Regions from separate parts of the Roseateles sp. DAIF2 genome, predicted to be linked through region 1. Evidence: riboswitches for the same ligand, from Rfam matches in the RefSeq annotation. Region 1 holds a riboswitch; each other region holds the start of a gene.
What was found. A riboswitch is a leader RNA that binds a small molecule or an ion and turns the genes downstream of it on or off. The one in region 1 is predicted to bind cyclic di-GMP.
Positions count from the first base shown of each region.

Region 1 (3,602 bases):
TGGTCGATGCCCTGGCTCTGCTCGCGAGTCGCGCCGCTGATCTCGGCCATGATCGCGGTGACGCGCTGCACGCTGGCGACGATCTCGTCCATCGTCGAGCCGGCCTGCGCCACCAAGGCCGTGCCGCCCTCGACCTGCTCGACGCTGGCGCCGATCAGGCCCTTGATCTCCTTGGCCGCCTCGGCGCTGCGCTGCGCCAGCGCCCGCACCTCGCCGGCCACGACCGCGAAACCGCGGCCCTGCTCGCCGGCGCGTGCGGCTTCCACCGCCGCATTCAGCGCCAGGATGTTGGTCTGGAAGGCGATGCCGTCGATGGTGCCGATGATGTCGTTGATGCGCCGGCTGGCATGCTGGATCTGCTCCATCGTCGTCACCACCCGGGACACCACCTGGCCGCCCTGGCGCGCGACATGGGCGGCGCTGTCGGCCAGCTGGTTGGCGCTGGCGGCCGAATCGGCGCTCTGGCGCACGGTGCCGGTCAGTTCCTCCATCGAGCTGGCGGTCTGCTGCAGATTGCTGGCGGTCTCCTCGGTGCGCTGGCTCAGGTCCTGGTTGCCGACCGCGATCTGGCGCGCCGCCACCGCCATCGACTGGCTGGTCGCACGCACGTCCAGCATCACATGCTCGATCTTGCCGACGAAGAGATTGAAGGCGCGTGCGATGTCGGCGATCTCGTCGCGGCCCTCGGCGTCCAGGCGCTGGGTCAGGTCACCGGTGCCGGAGGCGATCTGGTCCATCGCGCCGCGCACCCGGCCCAGGCCCTTCAGCAGCACGCCGATCGCCAGCGCCGACAGCGCCGCGGCCACCGCCGCCACCGCCACCAGCGAGACGCCGGCCGTCGCCAGCAGGCTGGACAGCGCGGCCAGCGCCTCGTCCTGTTCGGCCGCGGCCAGCAGGGTCCAGTCGGTGCCCGGCACCGGCGTGGCCTTGACGAAGAAATGGCGCTCGCGCACCTCGACCTCGGCCAGCTCGCGGCCGTTGGCGCGCGCCAGCAGCTCGGGCGTGAAGCCGGCCGACAGCTCGGCCACCGGCTTCAGAGTCAGGGCGGCATCGGGATGGGCGATGATCTTGCCGTCCTTGGCCAGCAGGAAGGCGAAGCCGCTCTCGGTCGGCTTGATGCTTTTGAGCGTCGCGATCACATCGTCCAGCGCCACGTCGGCGCCGGCCACCGCGCGGGTCGCGCCCCCGGCCTTGATCGCGCTGGCGAAGCTGACCACCAGCTTCTTGCTGGAGGAGGCGATATAGGGCGCGGTCAGCACCGGCGCGTCGGCGCCCTCGGCCAGCTTGTACCAGGGGCGCACGGTGGGGTCGTAGTCGGCCGGACGCTGGCGGTCCGGCACCGAGATCATGCGCTTGTCGGCATGGCCGATGAAGGCCAGGTCGAGCCGGCCGGACTTCAGCGCCTGCTCCAGCGCCGCTTGCGGTGCATCCAGCGCGGCGGCCGGGGCCAGCGCCGCGACGATATCCTTCTGCGCCTTGACCCAGCCCGCCATCGTGCCGGCGTGGGCCTCGCCCAGGTCGCTCAGCTGCGCCAGCACCTGGCGGCGCGCATGGGCGCTGACGCTCAGATAGCTGGCCAGGGTGGCGACGCCGATCGCGGCGATCACGATCAGCATACAGATCGCGATCAGGCGGCTCTTGATGGTTGTCAGCATGGCGGGCGGTCTTTCCTGGGGCGGGACGGAGACGCGAAGCCGGCTGCGGACGACCGGCGACGGCCGGTGCGGCAACCCCGCTGTCCTGGTCCCGGGTCGGGAAGGTAGACCGGAGGCTTTGCGACCCCGCCTTTCGAACGGGTGTGCGATAGAAGCGCGGCATTGTATGCAGATCGCACCAATGAGGGCGGGTTTACCCTCTCGGGTTCAACCCGAGCCCGTGACGGGCATCACACCTTGTAGGTCGACAGCAGGATGCTGGTCTCGGTATTGGCGATGCCCTCGATCAGGCGCACGCCGCTGAGCACCCGGTCGAACTCCTCCAGCGTGTCGGCGCGCAGCTCGGCCACCAGGTCCCAGCGGCCGTTGGTGCTGTGCAGGGCCGCGACGTTCGGGTGGCCGCGCAGCTCGCGCAGCACCTCGGCGGTGCGGTTGCCCTCCACCGCCACATTCATCAGCGCGCGGATGCGCTGGGCCTCGGCCGCGGGCTTGAGCCGCACGCTGTAGCCGACGATCACACCCTCGCGCTCCAGGCGCGCGATGCGGTTCTGCACCGTCGCCCGCGCCACCCGCAGCTGGCGCGCCAGCGCGACAACCGAGAGCCGCGCGTTGTCGCGCAGCAGCGCGATCAACTCGCGGTCGGTGTCGTCGATATTAGACATAGTGATTTGAATCGCCTGGCGTTTTGCAAAGTTAACACAACATATTGAACGCTTTGCCAGCTATTTATTAGCCATGCTCCCGACCAGAATTTGCGCAAAGGACGGCCAGCACGACGCCAAGAGCCGCCCCGTCGGAGATGTTCATGACCCGCTTCATCGATGTACCCGCCCTGACCCAGCTGCTGCAGCGCAAGGGCGTGGCGCCGCTGATGGCCGAGCTGGCCGAGGCCCTGCGCGAGGACTTCCTGCGCTGGGAGGAGTTCGACAAGACCGCCCGCGTGGCCAGCCATTCGCCGGTCGGCGTGATCGAGCTGATGCCGGTCGCCGACACCCGGCATTACGCCTTCAAGTACGTCAATGGCCATCCGATCAACACCAGCCGCGGGCTCTACACCGTGATGGCCTTCGGCGTGCTGGCCGAGGTGGCCAGCGGCTATCCGCTGCTGTCCGAGCTGACCCTGACCACCGCGCTGCGCACCGCCGCCACCTCGGCGCTGGCGGCTCGGACCTTGGCGCGGCCCGACTCGCGCCGCATGGCCCTGATCGGCAACGGCGCGCAAAGCGAGTTCCAGACCCTGGCCTTCCACAACCAGCTGGGCATCGAGGAGATCGTCGCCTACGACATCGACGCGGCCGCGACCGACAAGCTGCAGCGCAATCTGGCCGCCTACCCCGGCCTGCGCATCCGCCGCGCCGGCTCGGTGGCCGAGGCGGTGCGCGGTGCCGACATCGTGACCACGGTGACGGCCGACAAGACCCGCGCCACCATCCTGACACCCGAGATGATCGAACCGGGCATGCATATCAACGCGGTCGGCGGCGACTGCCCCGGCAAGACCGAGCTGCATGCCGAGCTGCTGCGCGCCGCGCGCATCTTCGTCGAGTACGAGCCGCAGACCCGCATCGAGGGCGACATCCAGCAGCTCGCGCCCGACCATCCGGTCACCGAGCTGTGGCGCGTGCTGGCCGGCCAGGCCGAGGGGCGCCAGAGCCGCGAGCAGGTCACGGTGTTCGACTCGGTGGGCTTCGCGCTGGAGGACTATTCGGCGCTGCGCCTGGTCTACCGCCTGGCGCTGGAGCTGGGCATCGGCCAGGAGGTCGAGCTGGTGCCGCCGGCCGATGATCCGAAGGACCTGTTCCGCCACACCGGCTCGGCGCACCGCCGCGCCCAGCTGCGCCGCGCGGCCTGAGGCCGCCGGACGGGTCCGGCGCGGGTCATTTGCCGGACTTTGGTCACCCAGATCTCGGTTTCCCCCCGGAAGCCGGGGGTACAGTCGGACGCATT
Region 1 covers NZ_CP049919.1:4,786,163-4,789,764, forward strand. Annotated here, with positions in the region: gene G8A07_RS28185 (methyl-accepting chemotaxis protein) at 1-1,655, opposite strand, end outside; cyclic di-GMP riboswitch class I at 1,723-1,813, opposite strand; gene G8A07_RS22050 (Lrp/AsnC family transcriptional regulator) at 1,886-2,317, opposite strand; gene G8A07_RS22055 (ornithine cyclodeaminase) at 2,461-3,507, shown strand.

Region 2 (3,602 bases), 1.7 Mb from region 1:
GTCCTTGCCCGGGGCCGACACGGTGACGAAGCTGCCCCAGCTGGAGAAGCTGGCCAGCGCATCGGCGCTGTCGGTGGCCGACACCACGATCATCGAGCTGGTCGGCGCGATGGTTTCCTCGATGCCGTTGTTGCCCGCTGCCGCGATCACCAGGCCGCCCTTGCTCTTCATGTAATTGGCCGCGCTCTGCACCGCCGCGCTGCCGGCCACGCCGACATAGCTGATGTTGGCGATGCGCGCGCCGTTGTCGGCCGCCCAGGTCACGCCCTGCGCCACCGTGCTCCAGTAGGCATACGCGTTCGCGTCGGCGATGCGCACCGGCATCAGCCGCGCCGCGCCGGCCACCGCGGCCACGCCCACGCCGTTGTTCAAGGTCGCCGCGGCGCCGCCGGCCACGGCCGTGCCATGGCCATGCACATCGGTGGTGTTGGCATTGTTGTCGTAGAAGTTCCAGCCCGGCACCATGCGCGCGGCCAGGTCGGGGTGGCTGGCGTTGATGCCGGTGTCCAGGATCGCGATCGTCACGCCCGCGCCCTGGCTCTTGTCCCAGGCGGTCTGCGCGCCGATCTTGCTCAGGTGCCATTGGCTGCCGGCATAGGGGTCGTTGACCGCCATCGCCGGGGCCACGCGCCGGTCCAGCTCCACGAAGCGCAGCTGCGGGTGCTTGGCCAGCAGCGCCTGCACCGCTCGCTCCGACGCGTTCCCCGGCAGCTCGATCACGTGCAGGTCGCTCTTGCCGATTCGTCGTGCCTTCCCGCCATGGCCCTTGGCAACCTTCTCCATCTCAATATCCGACAGCCCCGCGCGGGCCTGCACCAGCAGGCGCCCCTTGGCGAATTCTGGCTCGGCCGTCTGTGCCGAAACGCCCCAGCTCGCCAGACCCGTGGCGATGGCGATCATGAGATGCGAGCCGCGTTGCAGCAGGATCCGGTGCGCGGAGGAACCGGCGGAGAAAGAGGAGAAGTTCATACCCAAACCTTCTGAGTAGAACCTGGACCCTCTTGGGCCGGTCTGCGCAGACGGGGGCAGCGGCGGCAAGGGAATTGCACGCCGTGACGGCATCGGACGCGGGAAAGCATCCGCGATGCACGGGGTTGTGTCTGGCAGTCCAGCCGTCATGGGGCCACAGGCCCTTTAGACCGTTGACTTTGCGTCCCGCGCTTTCGCGCGGTTTGCCCTTTGCAGAACAACTCTGCTGCGGGGGCCTGTCGTACTGCACAGGCGCTGGGGCTCTTTCTTGTCGAGCGGGATGGGCTACCGGGCGGTAGCCATCGGGTCCGCTGCCACCCCGAAAAGCTCCGGGGCGAGCCGCCAATATCGCTGAGAGGCCAATCCATCAGGCATCCACGCCCGCATTATCGGCAGCCCCTTGACAAGGCCAGGGCGGACTTGTAACGGCCGGTTGGGCGCGCCGCAGCGGTTCAGCCTCCGCGGACAAGCATCCCGTTTCCTCGGGAAAAGTCGGCCGGGCGTGGTGCCTCGGCCGCTTACATCTGATCACACCTCGGGTGCAGCATGCACGCGGGCGGCGGTCTCAGCGGATGGTGACCTGCACCGACACGCTGCGGCTGTTACCGGCAGCATCCCTGGCGGTGGCGGTAACGGTGTGCGTCCCCAACGCCGCCTTGCGCGTGTTCCAGTTGTAGGCCAGGCTCGCTCCGCTGCCCGTCGCCACGGTCTTGCCGTCGATCGCCAGGGTCTGCACCAGGCCCGCCGCCCCGGCGTTGTCGCTGGCCGAGACGCTGATGCTCAAGGTGCCCGACACCGTGCTGCCATTGACCGGGTTCAGGATGCTCACCACCGGCGCGGTCGTGTCGGCCACCACGATGTTGGCCACATTGACCGTCACCGCCGCCGAGCTGCCCGCATTGCCGGCCGCGTCATAGGCATAGGCCACCAGGTTGGCGTTGCCGTTGGCCACCTTGCTGGAGTCCCAGCTGAAGGCATAGGGCGCCGTGGTGTCGGTCGCGACGAGCTGGCCGTTGGCCCGCAGCTCGACCCGGCTGACGCCGACGTTGTCGCTGGCCGTCACGTCCACCGCCACCAGGCCGTTGACGTTGCTCAGCCCCAGCGGCGCGGCGATGCCGACGCTGGGCGCCTGGGTGTCGGGCGCGGCGGCGGTCAGCACGGCCGTCACCGCCGCGGCGGCGGCGTTGACGCGGCCATAGCCGAACTTCTTGTCGCGGCCCACATCGCCCAGGTCCTGGGCTGTGCTGTAGAGCAGGCTCTCGATCTGGCTGCCGCTCAGCGCGGGTTTGGCCGCCATCATCAGGCCGAGCACGCCGGAGACGACCGGGCTGGCCATCGAGGTGCCCCACCAGGCCTGGTAGCCGCCGTCGCGCGTCGTGGTCCAGATGTCCTTGCCCGGGGCCGACACGGTGACGAAGCTGCCCCAGCTGGAGAAGCTGGCCAGCGCATCGGCGCTGTCGGTGGCCGACACCACGATCATCGAGCTGGTCGGCGCGATGGTTTCCTCGATGCCGTTGTTGCCCGCTGCCGCGATCACCAGGCCGCCCTTGCTCTTCATGTAATTGGCCGCGCTCTGCACCGCCGCGCTGCCGGCCACGCCGACATAGCTGATGTTGGCGATGCGCGCGCCGTTGTCGGCCGCCCAGGTCACGCCCTGCGCCACCGTGCTCCAGTAGGCATACGCGTTCGCGTCGGCGATGCGCACCGGCATCAGCCGCGCCGCGCCGGCCACCGCGGCCACGCCCACGCCGTTGTTCAAGGTCGCCGCGGCGCCGCCGGCCACGGCCGTGCCATGGCCATGCACATCGGTGGTGTTGGCATTGTTGTCGTAGAAGTTCCAGCCCGGCACCATGCGCGCGGCCAGGTCGGGGTGGCTGGCGTTGATGCCGGTGTCCAGGATCGCGATCGTCACGCCCGCGCCCTGGCTCTTGTCCCAGGCGGTCTGCGCGCCGATCTTGCTCAGGTGCCATTGGCTGCCGGCATAGGGGTCGTTGACCGCCATCGCCGGGGCCACGCGCCGGTCCAGCTCCACGAAGCGCAGCTGCGGGTGCTTGGCCAGCAGCGCCTGCACCGCTCGCTCCGACGCGTTCCCCGGCAGCTCGATCACGTGCAGGTCGCTCTTGCCGATTCGTCTCGCCTTCGCTCCATGCGGACCCATGACCTTGCCCAGCTCCACGTCCGACAGCCCGGCCCGCGCCAGTACCAACAGCCGGCCCGGGGCATAGACCGGCTCACCAGCGGCCGGAGGATAGGCGCTCAGCACCAGCTCCGGATCCACGCCGGCCCGTGGCGACAGGCCGGTGCGCTCGACCCGCAGGCTGTGGTGCCCGTTCAGCGTGACCAAAATGCACTGCCGCCCTTCGCAGAAGGCCAGCGCCGGCTCCGCGACCTTCAGGGCCGAGCGGTCAGGCCGGTCGCAGACGCCGCGGCCGCTCAGCAGGCCGCTGAGCGTATCGCCGTAGCGCTGCTCGCCGCGTACCCCGTCGCGATCGATCCAGACCAGCTCATCGAAGCGCAGCCGGTCGATGCGCTGACGCAGCGCCTTGCGTTGCTCCGGCGGCAGGTCCTGGAAGCGCTCGACGCTGCTGGCGACATCGCCCTCGTAGGCGGCTTGGGTGGCGGGATCCCAGGTG
Region 2 covers NZ_CP049919.1:431,586-435,187, reverse strand. Annotated here, with positions in the region: gene G8A07_RS02030 (S8 family serine peptidase) at 1-969, opposite strand, end outside; cyclic di-GMP riboswitch class I at 1,100-1,187, opposite strand; gene G8A07_RS02025 (S8 family serine peptidase) at 1,535-3,602, opposite strand, start outside.
Region 2: another riboswitch for cyclic di-GMP. It lies ahead of G8A07_RS02030 (S8 family serine peptidase); the one in region 1 lies ahead of G8A07_RS28185 (methyl-accepting chemotaxis protein).

Region 3 (3,602 bases), 2.0 Mb from region 1:
CAGGTCCTGCAGATGGGCGGCCCAGGCGGGATCGCTCTCGTGCTCCGGCAGCAGCTCGCACGTCGTGCGGCCCAGCAGGGATGCCGGCGCGCGGCCGGTCACATGCTCGACATTGGGAGAGACATAGCTGAAGCGCAGCCGCTCATCCAGCTCCCAGAACCACCAATCGCCGGCCGCGGTGGCGAAGTCGTGAAAGCGCTGCTCGTTGGCGCGCAGCGCGCGGTCGGCGCGCGACAGGGTGCGCGCCACATGGCGCACGCGCCAGTACAGGCCGGCGAACAGCGCCAGCCCCAGCACGCCGCACAGACCGCCGATCCAGCCCCAGCGCCGCGTCGCCGCGGCGCGGCTGGCGCTGATGTCGTCCAGGAGGGCCAGCGAGGCCAGCGCGCGGCCCTGGCGGTCGTGCACGGTCATCAGGCTGGCCAGCCAGCTGCGCTCGTCGCGCCGGTCGCCGGTGAGCTCCAGCACGCCGGGATCCTCGCCGCCGCCGGCCAGCTCCTGCCAGGGCTCCAGCAGGCCGCTCGGCAGCGCCGGCAGGCTGTTGTGCAGCAGGGCCAGTTGCGCATGCTCGTCCCATTGCCCGGCCAGGCCCAGCAGCTGCTTGCCGCGCGCAAAGTCGCGCTCCTTGCCATGGCGCTTGTGCACCGCGGCCACCACCTCCAGCGACAGCAGGTCGCCCAGGCGGCGCGCGAACCAGCCGAGCTCGGTGCCCAGCTCCAGATAGCCGATCAGCTGGCCGTCGACCCGCCAGGGCGAGACATGGCGCAGCACCGGCACGCCGGTGCTCGCCATCTCCCAGCCCTCGGCAGGCGCATCCAGCCGCGCCGCCTCGGCCAGCACCGGGCGCAGCACCAGCTCGCCGCCCCCGGCCTCGGGGTCGAGCAGTTGCAGCAGCGTGCGCTGCTGCGGCGTGATGAAGGCGACATGGCTGATGCCCGACTCGCGCCGCATCGCGCCGTACTCGCCGCGCGCCGCGAGCAGCAGGGCCGCGCGGTCGCCGGCGCGCATCGCGCGCTGCAGCGCCGGGTTCTCGCGCGCCTGCTGGGCCAGCCAGCGCAGGCGGCGCGCCTCGTCGTCGGCCAGGCGCAGCCACAGGCTCTGGGCCTGGCGCCGGATCTCGTTGCCCTGCTGCTGCTCGCTGCGCTGCTGCTGCTGGCGCGCCGACAGGCCCAGCAGCAGCGCGATCGCCAGCAGCACCAGCAGCACCGGCGCCAGGATCTGGCGCATCAGGTGGCGGCCGCTGAAACGCCGCGGCCGCGCCGTTGCCGGCTGCGGGGCGGGGAGCGAAAACGTCGGGGATCCGTTCATGGGCGGCCGGGCGGCACGGACGAACGGAAAAGGCGGGGTGGCGCATGCGGCAGGCGACCGGCCGATGCCGGAAGCTGGCAACCCCGCTGTCATGGCCGCGCGCTTTGAAAAAACGCGGGCGTTAGACCGGTGGCTTTGCGACCCCGCTTTTCAGACCGGGTGTGCCGAGTAGGTTCTTTGTTCTACATCGAGGCGCGGATACTACCCGTTACAGACTCGGCCGGTTCGGCGCCAGGCGCGCCTTTACATGTGCGCGCCGGCCGCCGCCAAGAATTCACGTTCAGGGCCGAATAGGGTGCAGGCTCGAATCGGCCATGCCGACCAGCAGCGCGCGGCCGTCGGGCAGCACGCGGAACTCGCCGAACTTCGCGGCCTCGAAGGCGGCGGCCTGCCCCTCCTCGAAGAACCAGGCATCGCTGACCAGCACCCAGCGCCCGTCCTTGGGCGTCAACTCCAGCAGCAGCTCGCCCTCGGCCAGCGGCTGGCCCGGCGCCTGCAGACGCATGCCGGTGGCGACGCCGCGCGGGTCCAGCCGCGCGGCTAGCAGCGGGCGCTGTGCGCCCGGCAGGCGCAGCAGCTCCTCGCCCTCCAGCCGGCCGGGCAGCGCGAAGTTCAGACGCATGAAGTCGCCCTGCATCAGCGAGCGCGGATCCACCGGCGCCAGCGAAACGAACACCGGCCGGCCGTCGCGGATCAGCGTCTCCTTCTGCCAGATCGCGCCGTTGGCCACCGCCAGCACCAGCAGCGCGCCGCCGCCCAGCAGCCAGCGTGCGGCGCCGGGGGCGGGGTCGGGTCTTGCCGCCGCCTCGGCCGGTCGGCGCGCCAGCCAGGCCAGCAGGCCCAGCAGCGCGCCGAGGCCGACCAGCAGCAGCGCCTTCTGCCCCAGGGTCCAGTCCAGCTGGTAGTAGAAGCCGCCGATGATCCAGGCCGCCGCGACGCCGGCCGCCGCCGCCAGGCGCCAGCGCTGGGTGGTCGCCAGCAGAGCCAGCGCGAACAGGGTGGCGCCCAAGCCGGGCAGCAGGAAGGCCAGCGCCGCCAGCGCGGCGGCCAGGCCCAGCAGCATCGGCCGCCGGCAGCCCGGCCAGCGCCGCCACAGCAGCCAGGCCGCCGCCAGGGCCAGCGCCAGCGAGCAGCCATGCAGCAGCAGCGGCGCCAGCATTTCACTGCGCGTCAGCGCGCTGCCGATCGCCAGCAGCAGCGAGCCGGTGCCGCCCTGCCCGCCGGCGAAGCCGCCGACCAGGAAGCTCATGCCGGACATCGCGCACAGCGCCGCCAGGCAGGCCAGCAGCCAGCCGGCCGCGAACTGCTCCAGCGGCGCGGCCCAGCGCAGCCACGGGCCGGCCAGTGCATGGCGCTGCTGCCAGGTCAGCGCCGCGGCCCACAGGCCCAGCAGCAGCTGCGGCGTCAGCCAGAAGAACAGGAAGCGGATCAGGTCGGCGATGGAATGCCGCCATTCCAGCGGCAGCAGCAGGAAGCCCGTCAGCCCCGCCGCGCTCGCGCCCAGCAGCACGCGCAGCCAGGGCCGCTCCAGCCAGCGCGCCAGCACCAGGGTCAGGACCAGCAGCGGCAGGGCCGCCAGCCGCCCCGGCAGATCGCGGAACGCGGCGAAAGCCAGCAGGCCCGCGCCCAGCAGCAGCAGCGGCAACACCAGCTGCTCGACGAAGACCGGCAGGTCGCGCCGGCGCAGCGCCAGCACGCCGCCGACCAGCAGGACCGTGCCGACCAGATAGCTGCCCGGCCCGCGATCCAGCCAGGCATAGCCGACCAGCGCCAGCAGCAGACCCAGCAGCGGCAGCGCCGCGATCCAGGCGCCGCAGGCGATCAGCAGCAGCACCGGCCAGGGCCGATGCTGGCCGGCCTCGTCCGTGGCCAGGCGGGTATCGGCCGGCAGCAGGCCCTCGGCCGCCGCGGCGCGCAGCCAGTCCGATGCGGGCCTCATGCCTGGACCTCCGCGCGACGCGCCAGCTTCAGGATCAGGGTCACCGAACCCGCCAGCAGGCCGGCGGCGAACAGGCTCAGCAGCAGGAACTCGCCGATCGGGTCGCCTCCTCCGCTGCGCCCATGGAAGAACAGCAGCCGCGTCAAGCCCGCGACCAGCAGCGCGTCCAGGCCCAGGGCCACCGCGCTGAGCCCGAACACGTCGAAGCCGCGCCGCGTCGCCAGGCCCGCCGCGGCCAGCGCCAGGAACAGCAGGCCCAGGCCGTACTGCGGCGCGATGCGCACATGGAACAGCCCGCCCACCGCGGCCAGCGACAGCGCGATCACCGCGAACAGCGCCACCAGGCGCAGCGACC
Region 3 covers NZ_CP049919.1:760,520-764,121, reverse strand. Annotated here, with positions in the region: gene G8A07_RS03590 (EAL domain-containing protein) at 1-1,227, opposite strand, end outside; cyclic di-GMP riboswitch class I at 1,382-1,484, opposite strand; gene G8A07_RS03585 (GDYXXLXY domain-containing protein) at 1,589-3,247, opposite strand; gene G8A07_RS03580 (DUF2157 domain-containing protein) at 3,244-3,602, opposite strand, start outside.
Region 3: another riboswitch for cyclic di-GMP. It lies ahead of G8A07_RS03590 (EAL domain-containing protein); the one in region 1 lies ahead of G8A07_RS28185 (methyl-accepting chemotaxis protein).

Region 4 (3,602 bases), 1.7 Mb from region 1:
TCCCTCGGGGTCGTCGCCCTCGCCAGCCTGTTGGCCGCAGGCAGCGTGGGAGCGGTCCCGACATTGCAGGTCGGCGCCCCGGGCGGCCCGGGCGAAGGCACCTATGCCGACTACGTCGCCAACCTGACCAATCCGACCGAGACCGATACCGCCACCACCTCCGGCACCAAGCTGTTTGTCGGCGGAGCTTACAAGCCTGGCGACCTGCTGCTTGGCGGCATGTATCCGGGCGGCAAGGACTGGTCGCAGATGGAGTACACCAACGGCAGCCTGTTCCCCTCGATCTTCAACACGCGCGGCGCGGTGCTGATGGCTACGGTGGCTGAGGGTGCGGCGGGCACGCTCACCATCAATGGCCTCAATGCCTTCACGACTTCGGACACGGCCTTTTTCCCCAACAACCATGATCCGGTGAAAGACGCCACGGCCGACTTCCTGTACTTCGACATCGGCAACTTCGCCAACAACCCCGGCGCAGTGCCCGACTTCGCCAGCGAGACCGGCGGAGCCGATGGCCAGATCAAGGAATTGCTGCTGGCCATATCCGGCTATAGCTGGGTGCATTTCGACGTCATGGCCCTGGTGACCGACACACAGGGTCAGACCACTTTGCGCACGACGCTCGACAACAACCCCGGCTCACACGACGTCACCTGGAAGACGGGTGGCGGTGGCGGTGGGGGCGGCGGCGGAGGTGGGGGGGCGGCGTGCCCGAACCCGCCAGCTTGGCCCTGGTTGCCCTGGCGCTGCTGAGCGCCGGCTGGACGCGCCACCTGAAGCGCGCTCGCCGTTGAGCCGACCGGTCCTTCGGCTTCAATGAAAAAAGCCCGCCGATGGCGGGCTTTGTTTTGGTCTTGGAAGACGATCCGCTCAGCGGCGTGTCACCTGCACCGACACGCTGCGGCTGTTACCGGCAGCATCCCTGGCGGTGGCGGTAACGGTGTGCGTCCCCAACGCCGCCTTGCGCGTGTTCCAGTTGTAGGCCAGGCTCGCTCCGCTGCCCGTCGCCACGGTCTTGCCGTCGATCGCCAGGGTCTGCACCAGGCCCGCCGCCCCGGCGTTGTCGCTGGCCGAGACGCTGATGCTCAAGGTGCCCGACACCGTGCTGCCATTGACCGGGTTCAGGATGCTCACCACCGGCGCGGTCGTGTCGGCCACCACGATGTTGGCCACATTGACCGTCACCGCCGCCGAGCTGCCCGCATTGCCGGCCGCGTCATAGGCATAGGCCACCAGGTTGGCGTTGCCGTTGGCCACCTTGCTGGAGTCCCAGCTGAAGGCATAGGGCGCCGTGGTGTCGGTCGCGACGAGCTGGCCGTTGGCCCGCAGCTCGACCCGGCTGACGCCGACGTTGTCGCTGGCCGTCACGTCCACCGCCACCAGGCCGTTGACGTTGCTCAGCCCCAGCGGCGCGGCGATGCCGACGCTGGGCGCCTGGGTGTCGGGCGCGGCGGCGGTCAGCACGGCCGTCACCGCCGCGGCGGCGTTGACGCGGCCATAGCCGAACTTCTTGTCGCGGCCCACATCGCCCAGGTCCTGGGCTGTGCTGTAGAGCAGGCTCTCGATCTGGCTGCCGCTCAGCGCGGGTTTGGCCGCCATCATCAGGCCGAGCACGCCGGAGACGACCGGGCTGGCCATCGAGGTGCCCCACCAGGCCTGGTAGCCGCCGTCGCGCGTCGTGGTCCAGATGTCCTTGCCCGGGGCCGACACGGTGACGAAGCTGCCCCAGCTGGAGAAGCTGGCCAGCGCATCGGCGCTGTCGGTGGCCGACACCACGATCATCATCGAGCTGGTCGGCGCGATGGTTTCCTCGATGCCGTTGTTGCCCGCTGCCGCGATCACCAGGCCGCCCTTGCTCTTCATGTAATTGGCCGCGCTCTGCACCGCCGCGCTGCCGGCCACGCCGACATAGCTGATGTTGGCGATGCGCGCGCCGTTGTCGGCCGCCCAGGTCACGCCCTGCGCCACCGTGCTCCAGTAGGCATACGCGTTCGCGTCGGCGATGCGCACCGGCATCAGCCGCGCCGCGCCGGCCACCGCGGCCACGCCCACGCCGTTGTTCAAGGTCGCCGCGGCGCCGCCGGCCACGGCCGTGCCATGGCCATGCACATCGGTGGTGTTGGCATTGTTGTCGTAGAAGTTCCAGCCCGGCACCATGCGCGCGGCCAGGTCGGGGTGGCTGGCGTTGATGCCGGTGTCCAGGATCGCGATCGTCACGCCCGCGCCCTGGCTCTTGTCCCAGGCGGTCTGCGCGCCGATCTTGCTCAGGTGCCATTGGCTGCCGGCATAGGGTCGTTGACCGCCATCGCCGGGGCCACGCGCCGGTCCAGCTCCACGAAGCGCAGCTGCGGGTGCTTGGCCAGCAGCGCCTGCACCGCTCGCTCCGACGCGTTCCCCGGCAGCTCGATCACGTGCAGGTCGCTCTTGCCGATTCGTCGTGCCTTCCCGCCATGGCCCTTGGCAACCTTCTCCATCTCAATATCCGACAGCCCCGCGCGGGCCTGCACCAGCAGGCGCCCCTTGGCGAATTCTGGCTCGGCCGTCTGTGCCGAAACGCCCCAGCTCGCCAGACCCGTGGCGATGGCGATCATGAGATGCGAGCCGCGTTGCAGCAGGATCCGGTGCGCGGAGGAACCGGCGGAGAAAGAGGAGAAGTTCATACCCAAACCTTCTGAGTAGAACCTGGACCCTCTTGGGCCGGTCTGCGCAGACGGGGGCAGCGGCGGCAAGGGAATTGCACGCCGTGACGGCATCGGACGCGGGAAAGCATCCGCGATGCACGGGGTTGTGTCTGGCAGTCCAGCCGTCATGGGGCCACAGGCCCTTTAGACCGTTGACTTTGCGTCCCGCGCTTTCGCGCGGTTTGCCCTTTGCAGAACAACTCTGCTGCTGCGGGGGCCTGTCGTACTGCACAGGCGCTGGGGCTCTTTCTTGTCGAGCGGGATGGGCTACCGGGCGGTAGCCATCGGGTCCGCTGCCACCCCGAAAAGCTCCGGGGCGAGCCGCCAATATCGCTGAGAGGCCAATCCATCAGGCATCCACGCCCGCATTATCGGCAGCCCCTTGACAAGGCCAGGGCGGACTTGTAACGGCCGGTTGGGCGCGCCGCAGCGGTTCAGCCTCCGCGGACAAGCATCCCGTTTCCTCGGGAAAAGTCGGCCGGGCGTGGTGCCTCGGCCGCTTACATCTGATCACACCTCGGGTGCAGCATGCACGCGGGCGGCGGTCTCAGCGGATGGTGACCTGCACCGACACGCTGCGGCTGTTACCGGCAGCATCCCTGGCGGTGGCGGTAACGGTGTGCGTCCCCAACGCCGCCTTGCGCGTGTTCCAGTTGTAGGCCAGGCTCGCTCCGCTGCCCGTCGCCACGGTCTTGCCGTCGATCGCCAGGGTCTGCACCAGGCCCGCCGCCCCGGCGTTGTCGCTGGCCGAGACGCTGATGCTCAAGGTGCCCGACACCGTGCTGCCATTGACCGGGTTCAGGATGCTCACCACCGGCGCGGTCGTGTCGGCCACCACGATGTTGGCCACATTGACCGTCACCGCCGCCGAGCTGCCCGCATTGCCGGCCGCGTCATAGGCATAGGCCACCAGGTTGGCGT
Region 4 covers NZ_CP049919.1:435,633-439,234, reverse strand. Annotated here, with positions in the region: gene G8A07_RS02040 (choice-of-anchor N protein) at 1-753, shown strand, start outside; gene G8A07_RS28230 (hypothetical protein) at 726-794, shown strand; gene G8A07_RS02035 (S8 family serine peptidase) at 871-2,217, opposite strand; gene G8A07_RS27770 (hypothetical protein) at 2,265-2,660, opposite strand; cyclic di-GMP riboswitch class I at 2,791-2,878, opposite strand; gene G8A07_RS02030 (S8 family serine peptidase) at 3,229-3,602, opposite strand, start outside.
Region 4: another riboswitch for cyclic di-GMP. It lies ahead of G8A07_RS27770 (hypothetical protein); the one in region 1 lies ahead of G8A07_RS28185 (methyl-accepting chemotaxis protein).